DNA from 2 places in the Lysinibacillus sp. 54212 genome. Region 1 is predicted to be linked to the other one. Evidence: riboswitches for the same ligand, from Rfam matches in the RefSeq annotation. Region 1 holds a riboswitch; the other holds the start of a gene.
What was found. A riboswitch is a leader RNA that binds a small molecule or an ion and turns the genes downstream of it on or off. The one in region 1 is predicted to bind cobalamin.

Region 1 (5,449 bases):
GCACTTATTGCAAAGAGAAGCTTTTGACTAGCGGCAACCCTTCTCAGTGCGTTATGGTGTGAAAGAAAATCAATGTTTAGCATGCTGTTTTGATGAGTTTTTCGAGTGTTTACCACGAGTATACCCAATGAAATAGCCGATAATTATTGAGCCGATGACCGCTTGTAGCACAAATAATAAGCTTTCAATTTCCCCACTTGGAGGCTCCCAAATCGCATTAAACCAAGGCTCATAATCATTAGCAATTTCAGTAATTGCCTCCTCTGCCTCTCCATCTGCTCCGCCAAATTCTGCATCCTTTAAAAATAGAACAGGCAAGATGGCTAAAAGGACAACAAGTAGGAATAGAATCAAATTTTTCTTCAACATATTAGCTCTCCTTTGCCTTTAAAATTCGTAATTGTACTAGCTCGTTCATATTGTACTTTTGTAAGAAATTCATAATGATAACCGTTAATAACCCTTCACTAACAGCTAAAGGAATTTGGGTTAGTGCGAAAATGCTCGCAAATTTTTGGAATGAGCCTAGTATTCCACCCACTTCTGCCGGGAACGCTAGTGAGAGTTGAACTGATGTCATCACATATGTACCGAGATCACCTAACATGGCAGCGAAAAATACAGCGATACTAAGGGACAGTCCCCATTTTATTGCTAATTTATAAACACCTACAGCGATAAAGGGACCAACGATCGCCATTGAAAAAATATTAGCTCCTAATGTAGTTAAACCACCGTGGGCAAGTAGGAGTGATTGGAATAGTAATACGATTGAGCCAAGTACGCTCATTACGAATGGTCCAAACAATATAGAGCCTAAGCCCACACCTGTTGGATGAGAGCAACTCCCTGTAACAGATGGAATTTTTAATGCAGATAGCACAAATGTAAATGCTCCTGATAAGGCAAGTAATAGTTTACTTTCTGGATTATCCTTTACGACGCTTCGAATTGAGCTAATCCCTTTTATTAAGAATGGTAAGCAGAGTGCTCCCCAAAAGATAGCCCATCCTATTGGTAAAAATCCTTCCATGATATGCATGGCGTGCGCTTGTTTCGGTATGAATAATAGTACAACTCCGAAGTACCCAAGCTTTGGTAATAAATGCTTCATCTTTCTTTCTCCTTTTTGATTATTTGACGAAAAAAGTGCAATAAAAAAAGCACCTTTCAGGAGAAGAAGTGCAACACTAAAAAAGCAAATCTTAATTTGCTTTCTCTTTCGCACCTATCCTCGTAGGTTGAATAGTACGTCATTTCTGGCAGGTCTCCTGGCTTCTCTTCATTGCATTTTACAAGCCTTCCCACGAAAGAATCGCAGTGGCTCTTCTAGTAATCTGCTCAGAGTTACAGTTGCGGGACAGCGACGGACTCACACCGTCTTCCCTATTAAGCTAAAGGTTAGCACCAAAAAATCATTAGGTTATCGTCATTGATAAAGATTCTAGCATTTAAAAAATAGGTTTGTCACGAAAAAGTTTGAAATATAAAAAAATTTAAAAGCATATCAATTTTCTTTTATCTATGTTATTTTAATATTAATTTAATTTTTGCAATTTTAAATAAGTGCTCACGATTTTGTGAGGTAAAAGGGAAATTAGTGAAAATCTAATGCAGCCCCCGCTACTGTAAAGCTGATGAAATCACAATAAATCACTGTCATTATGATGGGAAGATGTGAAAGTAAAGCGACGCTCAAGCCAGGAAACCTGCTTATTTAAACGACACTTACTTTTCGGAGGGAGAAGTATAGGCGGGACAATAATGTTCTTGTGCTTTTGTATGCATTTTTTGTATAGAATTTCACATGCCTGTATCTCTTTTTGAAAAGAGGTGCGGGCATTTTTTTTGAGGAGGGAGAGCTATGGTTAAGGGAAAGATCTTCGTTGTAGGCTTTGGTCCTGGAGACAGAGAGCATATTACAAAACGGGCTGTCGATGCTCTACAGCAAAGTGACCACATCATGGGCTATAAAACATATGTTGAGTTAATCCAGCATTTAGTAACAGCTAAAACGATTGTTAGTACAGGCATGACGGAGGAAGTGTCGCGTGCTCAGGAAGCGGTAAAGCAGGCGGAAGCGGGACACATCGTTTCGGTAATATCGAGCGGAGACTCGGGTGTGTATGGAATGGCAGGTCTTGTTTATGAGGTACTCATCGAAAAAGGGTGGAAAGAAGCAACGGGGATCGAGGTAGAGGTTGTACCTGGCATCTCGGCGATTAATTCCTGTGCAAGCTTACTAGGTGCACCCGTTATGCATGACTCTTGTACGATCAGCTTAAGTGATCACTTAACGCCGTGGACGGTTATTGAAAAACGAATTGAGGCAGCAGCAATGGCTGATTTTGTAATCGCCTTTTATAACCCGAAATCAGGCCGTCGTACTCGTCAAATCGTGGAGGCGCAAAAGATTTTATTGAAGTATCGTTCACCAGATACACCTGTGGGACTTGTAAAAAGTGCTTACCGAGATACACAAAATATCGTTTTGACAACATTAGCAGAAATGCTAGAGCATGATATCGGCATGCTCACAACAGTTGTTGTAGGTAACTCATCGACCTTTTTTTATGATAATAAAATTATCACACCGCGCGGCTATCAACGGAAATATACGCTCGGTGATGAAAAGCAAATATGGAAACCGCATCAGCGCTTGAAAAAAGAAGCCGAACCGTGGGCATTAGATCAGGAAACAGGGGAAGCGAAGGCGGGCTATGAAAAAATTGTTGCCATACAGAACCCAGTTCCACTAAAAAAAATGGAACCGAAAGTACCTTCGCTTAGGCTAGCTCAAAAAGCATTGGCACTTGTAACGAATCAAAAAATTGATAATCCGTTTATCGTGAGTCAGCCAATTGAATCTATATTTGAGTTTGCCGTATCTCCTGGTGTAGCAAATAAAATCATTTCACCAAGGCAGCTACAGAAGCTCGCTGAAATTGTTGGGGAAAAGGGAACATTTGAATATACACCTGACCATCGCTTCCTAGTGAAATTGCCAACTGAGAATCCACAAGCAGTAGTGGAAGCTATCAAGGCAGAGGGGCTGCTCGTCTTACCGATGGGCGATGTGTTAAATGTTAAGGCCTGTGATTTCTGCTACGGAGAAAAGGCTGAGTCGATTCCATATGCAGAGGAGATTATGGAGACTCTTGGTGGGATGAAGCTACCGAAGGAACTACATATTGGATTTAATGGCTGTGGTATGGCGTGCTATCGCGCGGTGTTTGATGATATTGGTATCGTATATCGTAAGAAAAAATTTGACTTATTCATTGGAGCGAAGCCTGTTGGGAGAACTGCTCATGCAGCACAGCCTGTTGTGGAAGGTTTAGCACCAGAAGAGCTGGTACCACTGCTCTCAAGGATAATTGAAGAATATAAAGAGAATGCTCATCCGAACGAACGATTATTTAAATATTTCAAGCGTGTGAAGAAAATTTTGCATTATAACTACCATGATATGAGCTGCAAAATCGAAATCGAAGAAGCACCTTGTGGAGATTAGGAGGCTATTATGATTTTATTTTTAGCAGGCACTAGTGATGCGAGGGAGCTTGCGGTAGTGTTACAGTCGCAAGGGCATGAGCTGCTTGCGACTGTTGTTACTGAGTCAGCGGCGCATAGCTTACAAGAGGCAGGAGTGCACACTAGTATTGGTCGATTAACAGCTCAAGATATGGAGACGTTGATAAATAAAATCGGCGCTACTTGTATTGTGGATGCGAGTCATCCGTATGCAGAGGAAGCATCTAAAACAGCAATGCTAGCCTCCTCAAGTCTGAATATTCCATACATTCGATACGAGAGGCCACTAGAAACATATAAGCATCCCCTTGTGACGGAGGTAGAAACATACGAGGAGGCAGCGAGGGCAGCAAAATCTCACAATGGTACAGTCATGCTGACAACAGGCAGTAAAACACTGGCAACCTTTACAAAGGAATTGCTAGACGAGCCGGCTATCCGATTAGTATGCAGAATGCTACCGAATAAAGAAAATATGGAAAAGTGTGATGGGCTTGGTGTAAAACAACGAGATATAATCGCAATCCAAGGACCATTTTCTAAAGAGCTAAACGTAGCGCTCTACAAGCAGTACGAGACAACGCTTGTTATTACGAAGGAAAGCGGCAAGGTTGGCTCTGTCGATGAAAAAATGGACGCTGCCTTAGAGCTAAATATTCCGGTTGTTTTAATTAAACGACCTAAAATTTCGTATAGCAACTTATGTACAACATTTGATGAAGTAAAGACTATTTTAGGAGGATTATAAATTATGGCAAATATGAATTTTAATACGGAATTTGTTCCGTTAACAGTAGATCCAGACAAAATTTATGACTACAGCTTCGCGATGATTAAAGATGAAATGGGCGAGCACTCATTTACAGATGAGCAGTGGCTAGTCGTTCGTCGTGTTATTCACGCTTCTGCAGACTTTGAATTAGGGCGCAGTATGATTTTTACGGATGACGCAATTGAAGCGGGCATCCAGTCGATTTTAGCAGGCCGTCATGTCGTAGCAGATGTTCAAATGATAGAAAGTGGCTCTGGCCGTAAACGATTCCAAAAGCATGGCGGTGATTTACATTGCTATATCGCAGATGAGGATGTATCGAAAAAAGCAAAAGAGCTAGGTACGACGCGTGCTATCATCTCTATGCAAAAAGCGACGCAATTACAGGAAGGCGGAATTTATGCAATTGGTAACGCACCGACTGCTCTTTTAGAATTAATTCGTTTAATTAAGGAAGGCTTAGCAAAACCAGATCTAATCATCGGAATGCCTGTAGGATTCGTATCAGCTGCAGAATCGAAGGATGAGCTAGCCATTTTAGAAGGTATCCCATTCATTACTAATGTAGGAAGAAAAGGTGGTAGTACGGTAACTGTTGCGGCGTTAAATGCCATCTCTCTTATGGCTGATGAGCGAGCAAAGCAAGCGAAATAAAAAAGACCCTTCACAAATGCGGCATGGCTATACAACAGGTGCATGTGCAACAGCAATGACAAAAGCAGCTCTGCAGGCACTCGTAACCGGTGAAGTGCCACAGGAGGTAACGATATATTTACCGGTTGGGCAGTATGCTACGTTTCGTGTAGAGGCAAGTGAAGTAAAAGACGGACAAGTGATGTGTGAAACAATTAAGGATGCTGGTGATGATCCAGATGCAACCCATAGGGCGCGTATTCAAAGTACTGTACGATTTTCAGAAGCAGAAGGGATTAGTTTAGATGGTGGCGTCGGGGTGGGACGTGTAACAAAAGCAGGATTGCCTGTCGCTGTTGGTGAAGCGGCAATCAATCCTGTTCCTCGTAAAATGATTCACGGTGTCGTTCAAGAAATGATTGAACAGTATGACCTTTCACAGGGAGTTGAAGTTGTCATTTCAGTACCAGACGGCGAGGAAATAGCAAAGAAAACTTTAAATGGTCGACT
Region 2 (5,449 bases), on a different contig from region 1:
TACGCGACCACCGATAATACTTGTTTTTCCTGTATCGCCTGTTTTTGTATACAATTTCATTCTTATCCCTCATTTCTTAAATACTTTATAGATCGTTTTGTTGCTGTCGGTACTTTTGAATTGAGGCTACCGTTGTTTCAAAAACACCACGACCGACTAACTTACCTACCTCTGTAATCGGACCGCCATATGGCATTTCGCTACCTTGTTGAGTCGCTGCTATTAATAGACTATCAGTAGCCGTTCCTGTTGCAGGCGAATTTGTATGAGTGTCCGTTATATTCTCTACAGAGAGTGCCTTAACCTTTGCCTCTGTTGCTGTAATCATCGCCTGATAGAATGCTTCATGGGATAGCTTTCCATTAATAATGACCCATGTATTAATTGTTCCAATATGTGGCTCGTGCTGACGCTCCCATGCTCTTGTTACATCAACAGCATTCCCAACACCCGCCGTAACAACAATTATAACTTCACAATGGTTATTTTTATACGTACCGATAGCAGCACAATTCGTTTTAACAGCTGTTAGCATAACAACGGTGTTTGTTAAGCCAAATCCATGCTCCTGTAAAAACTGCTCGGTCTCCTCTTGCACATTCGAAATATCATAATAAGGAGAAATCGAGCGGTTTAATAATGTGTTGTACCAGCCCATTCCTGGATTATGAACAGCAGATGAAATAACCTTTAGCGGAAAATCAGTTTGTAGCTGTATATAGTCGTTTGTTAATAGTATATGTTCTTTTGTAACACGCTGTTGCTCACCCTGCCATACTTCTTTTGGCATCATCGTAATTTGAGGCTTCGGCATTTCTGGATGAGCATAGGTCGACACACGCGCCTTATACACATCTTCAATTTCCCGTTGGACAATAACCTCATGCGGCGCCCCAAATGCGCGAACATGCCCATCTTCCATTAGCAGTAGCTCATCACAATAAAGAGATGCTAAGTTAATATCATGAAAAACTGAAACGACTGTTAAACCACACTCAACAATTTCCTTTCGAATTAAGTCTAGTATTTGCTTTTGATGGGCAATATCCAAATGATTTGTCGGCTCGTCAAGCAATAATATTTGTGAGCATTGCGCTAATGCTTGGGCAATAAAGACTCGCTGCTGCTCACCGCCAGATAAAAACTCCATCATCGTATCACGATATTTGGCTACACCTGTTTGCTCCATTGCTATTGTAACTGCCCGTTCATCCTGATCTGACCACGAAGAAAAAAAGCCTTTTTGGTGCGGATATCGACCGAGCGATACCGTTTCATACACAGAATTTGAAAAGGCATTTGCATGAAGCTGTGGTAAAACCGCCATTTTTTTCGCTAGCCCTTTTGGTGAATAGCTCTGCATCTCTTTCTCATCAATAAAAACGGTTCCGGAAGTGGGAGCAATAATGCCACTGACTAGTTTCAATAGGGTCGATTTACCGCTACCATTTGGTCCAAGAATACCTAGCATCTTCCCTTGCCCTACAGTAAACGAAATATTATGGACGATGGGTACGCTGCCATAGCCGCCTGAGATATTTTCTACTTTCAGCATTTATGCCACCCGTCCCTTTCGTTGTTTAAAGAAAATATATGAAAATACCGGTGCTCCGATAAACGCAGTAATAACCCCAATCGGCAGCTCAATTGGTGCAATAATTGTACGCGATACTAGATCACATATGACAAGTAAGCTTGCTCCATTTAAAAATGAGATGAGTAGTAAATGGCGATGATCGGTACCAATAATCATTCGTACCATATGAGGAACGACTAGACCTAAAAATCCAATCGTTCCTGATACCGCAACAGCTGCACCCGTTAGCATAGAACCACCAGCTAAAAGAATATATTTACTTCGTTTAACATCCACTCCTAAATATTTCGCCCGGTCTTCACCATAAATCATCGCATTAAGCTCACGACGATTTAGCCAAATAAGAAGTGTACCTACAATTACAAATGGAAGAATCATTTTCACATACGGCCATCCGCGCATCGAAACGCTACCAAGAAGCCAGCCCATAATCGAACGAAGCTCCTCCCCCGTTAATGCAATCATTAATGAAATGCATGAACCTAAAAAGGAGCTAAAAATTATTCCTGTTAGTATCAGTGTCTCCATCTTCATCGTACGGTCCACTAATTTAGCAAAGCTCATTACAGCAAGCATCGTGAGCAGCGCACCAACCATACTAAAGATCGGAAGCGTGTATATGCCTAGTAGTGGTAGAGATACACTAAAGAAAATAGTAGTAACCGCACCAACAGAGGCACCTGATGAGATGCCTAACGTATATGGGTCAGCAAGCGGATTCTTTAACAGCCCTTGAAATGCAGCACCTGCAATAGCTAGTGAAGCCCCGACTAGCCCCGCAAGGATTACACGCGGCATGCGAATATTCCATAAAATGCTGTAGGCTGATGGGTTTGATTCGCTATCCCATAAGGTTGAAAGTGGAATATCGACCGAGCCGATTGATATGCCAAACCACACGCTAGTTGCTAATAGGATTAGCGAGAAAATATACGCGATTGTATATTTTTTATTCATTAAAAGCCTCTGGATAAATTGCTTTCGCTAAGGCTTCTACTCCTAAGGCTAGACGTGGACCTTGTCTACTCGTTGTATCACCATCAACAACCGTTAGTGAATTACTTTGAACAGCCTTCATCACAGAGAATGCTTTATTATTTTTAATTACTTCATCATCCCCAGCGTATGTGAAAATGATAGAATCCGGATTACTGTCCACAAATTCCTCAGCGCTATACATTGGCCAGCCTTCAACTTCAACGGCATTCGTAACGTTAATCGCTTTAAGCATTTCATTCATAAAATTGTTTTGACCGACAACATAAATATCTGGCTGTGTACCAACAACGATGAAAGCAGTTTTCGGCTCCTGACCTTTTACTTTAGCTTGAATTTCCGCTAGCTTATTTTGAATATCTTTAGTTACTTTTTCTGCCTCGTCTTCCTTACCTGTTAATGTACCAATTTCTTCAATAGTTTTATACGTTTCTTCAAAGTTCATCGCATCTTTCACAACAAATATTTTGATGCCTGCAGAAACTAGTTGATCAATAGCGCCTTCCATCATATACATGCTCGATTCGTGTGCAAACACAATATCTGGTTGTAATGAAATAATTGTCTCTATATTAAATTCCATTCCACCAACACTTGTTTTCTCTGCTACTTGCTCAGGGTAGTTATCATTATCATTTACTCCAACGATTTCCTCATCTAAGCCCAGGCTAAATAAAATTTCCGTATTGGATGGTGTTAACGAGACGATACGATCTGGTGCTTCCTGTAGCGTAACGTCATTCCCTCTAGCATCCTTTACTGTTACTGGAAATACTTGTTCATTATTTACTTCATCATTTTGCTTGACCTTTGCCCCACTGCTTGCATTATCCTCGTTACATGCAGAGAGTAAACCCAACGTTAATAGGGCTGTTAACCATAGCTGCCAAAGCTTCTTCATTCTTTCTCCTCCTAGAATTAGAAATTCTCACCCTGATCAAAATAAGGAGAGATGTTATTTTCCAATAAAGATTTTTTTCAAAAAAAAATCCCTTACCAATGTAAGAGAAGTAGGAAAGAGCAAAATTTGCGTACAAAAACACAGGTTTCGCTACCACCCTATCCTCGTAGGCTTGCATTGGTGTCCATAAAGACCGGTTTTCTGGCTTTTGCATTCTTGCATCATGCAATTACAGTGGCGGGACCGCGTCGGATTCACACCGACTTACCCTATATCCTTATGATTTTAGATTTTTCAATTTTCTTTATTATAGCGTAAAAATACTATTTTTACAGATAAAATTATTCGTATATTGTATTTCGGAAGTTTGCCGGAATATGAATTATCACAAGAGCGATTAAATTTAATTTTCGGGCTAGATTTTTTAATAATTGTGGCTGCAAATCGTAGTTGGCTAGTATTTCTTGAAATGTAGCTAGTATTTTGAAAAAATCGGCTAGTAAATCAAAAAATGTGGCTAGTATTTTTGAAATTTTGGCTAGTAAATCGAAAAATATGGCTAGTATTTTGAAATTTGAGGCTACTATATCAATAATTTCGGACTGTATTCGAAAATTTGTGGCTGCAACTCGTAATTGGCTAGTATTTTTGAAATTTTGGCTAGTAAATTCAAAAATGTGGCTAGTATTTCGAAATTTATGGCTAGTAAATCAAAAACCATGACTCTTATTCAAACAAACGTATCTACTTACCACACTCCAATAGAAAAGGCACCCTGATTGTTCAGGATGCCTAGATCTTACATTTTTTCTGGTGCACTTACGCCAATTAGCTTTAGTGCATTCGCCAATGTTGTTTTTACTGCTGTAATAAGTGCTAAACGTGCCTCTGTTAATTCTTTATTATCGGCGTTTAGTACCTTTTCAGCATTATAGAAGCTATGGAATGTAGATGCTAATTCTTGAATATAGTTTGCAATACGGTGAGGTGTACGGTGTTTCGCTGCATCCGCTACGATTTGAGGGAATGCACCAACTTTTTTCAATACATCTTCTTCCTTTTCAGCAACTAATAAACCAAGATTATCTAATGAAGTAGCGTATCCTTGCTCTGCAGCTGAACGTAAAATAGAAGAAATACGTGCATGTGCATATTGAGCATAATATACAGGGTTTTCATTAGACTGCGAAACTGCTAAGTCTAAATCAAAGTCCATATGTGAATCGCCAGCAGTTTTTACAAAGAAGTAACGTACTGCATCTAAGCCTACCTCTTCTACTAGCTCACGCATTGTAACCGCGTTACCCGTACGCTTCGACATTTTGAATTTCTCGCCATTTTTATAGAGCTGAACCATTTGAATAACTTCTACTTCAAGTGTGTCACGGTTATAGCCAAGTGCTTCGATCGCTGCCTTCATACGTGGGATATAGCCGTGGTGATCTGCACCCCAAATATTAATTAATTTATCAAAGCCACGTTGTAATTTATCCTCATGGTATGCGATATCAGGAGTCAGGTACGTAAATGAGCCGTCATTTTTAATAAGCACACGATCCTTGTCGTCACCAAATGTTGTCGAGCGGAACCAAGTCGCGCCTTCCTCTTCAAACACATGTCCATTTGCCTTTAATTTGTCTAATGCTACTTCAATTTTCCCGTTGTTATATAGGGAAGTTTCTGAATACCAAACATCAAACTCAACACGGAAGTTCGCTAAGTCTTTTTGTAATTTTGCAAGCTCTAAACGTAAGCCGTGCTCACGGAAAAATTTGAAGCGTTCTTCATCCGATTTTTCTAAAATTTCTGCACCGAATTGCTTCGCTAACTCGCCAGCGATTTCAATAATATCGGGCCCGTGGTAGCCGTCCTCTGGCATTTCAGCCTCTAAGCCTAGCGCCTGCTTATAACGAGCCTCTAGCGAATACGCTAAGTTGTTAATTTGGTTTCCTGCA

Region 2: linked by a shared signal. The riboswitch ahead of V4T18_RS15790 (ABC transporter substrate-binding protein) and the one ahead of cobJ (precorrin-3B C(17)-methyltransferase) in region 1 are both predicted to bind cobalamin.

The regions. Positions count from the first base shown of each region.
Region 1 is NZ_JBAFWZ010000017.1:29,149-34,597, reverse strand. It holds gene cbiQ (cobalt ECF transporter T component CbiQ) at 1-83, opposite strand, end outside; gene V4T18_RS12615 (energy-coupling factor ABC transporter substrate-binding protein) at 70-369, opposite strand; gene V4T18_RS12610 (energy-coupling factor ABC transporter permease) at 371-1,114, opposite strand; cobalamin riboswitch at 1,245-1,427, opposite strand; cobalamin riboswitch at 1,548-1,731, shown strand; gene cobJ (precorrin-3B C(17)-methyltransferase) at 1,865-3,514, shown strand; gene cobK (precorrin-6A reductase) at 3,524-4,282, shown strand; gene V4T18_RS12595 (precorrin-8X methylmutase) at 4,286-4,960, shown strand; gene V4T18_RS12590 (cobalt-precorrin-5B (C(1))-methyltransferase) at 4,935-5,449, shown strand, end outside.
Region 2 is NZ_JBAFWZ010000029.1:17,633-23,081, reverse strand. It holds gene V4T18_RS15805 (cob(I)yrinic acid a,c-diamide adenosyltransferase) at 1-60, opposite strand, end outside; gene V4T18_RS15800 (adenosylcobinamide amidohydrolase) at 86-1,555, opposite strand; gene V4T18_RS15795 (FecCD family ABC transporter permease) at 1,556-2,554, opposite strand; gene V4T18_RS15790 (ABC transporter substrate-binding protein) at 2,547-3,494, opposite strand; cobalamin riboswitch at 3,669-3,788, opposite strand; gene argS (arginine--tRNA ligase) at 4,294-5,449, opposite strand, start outside.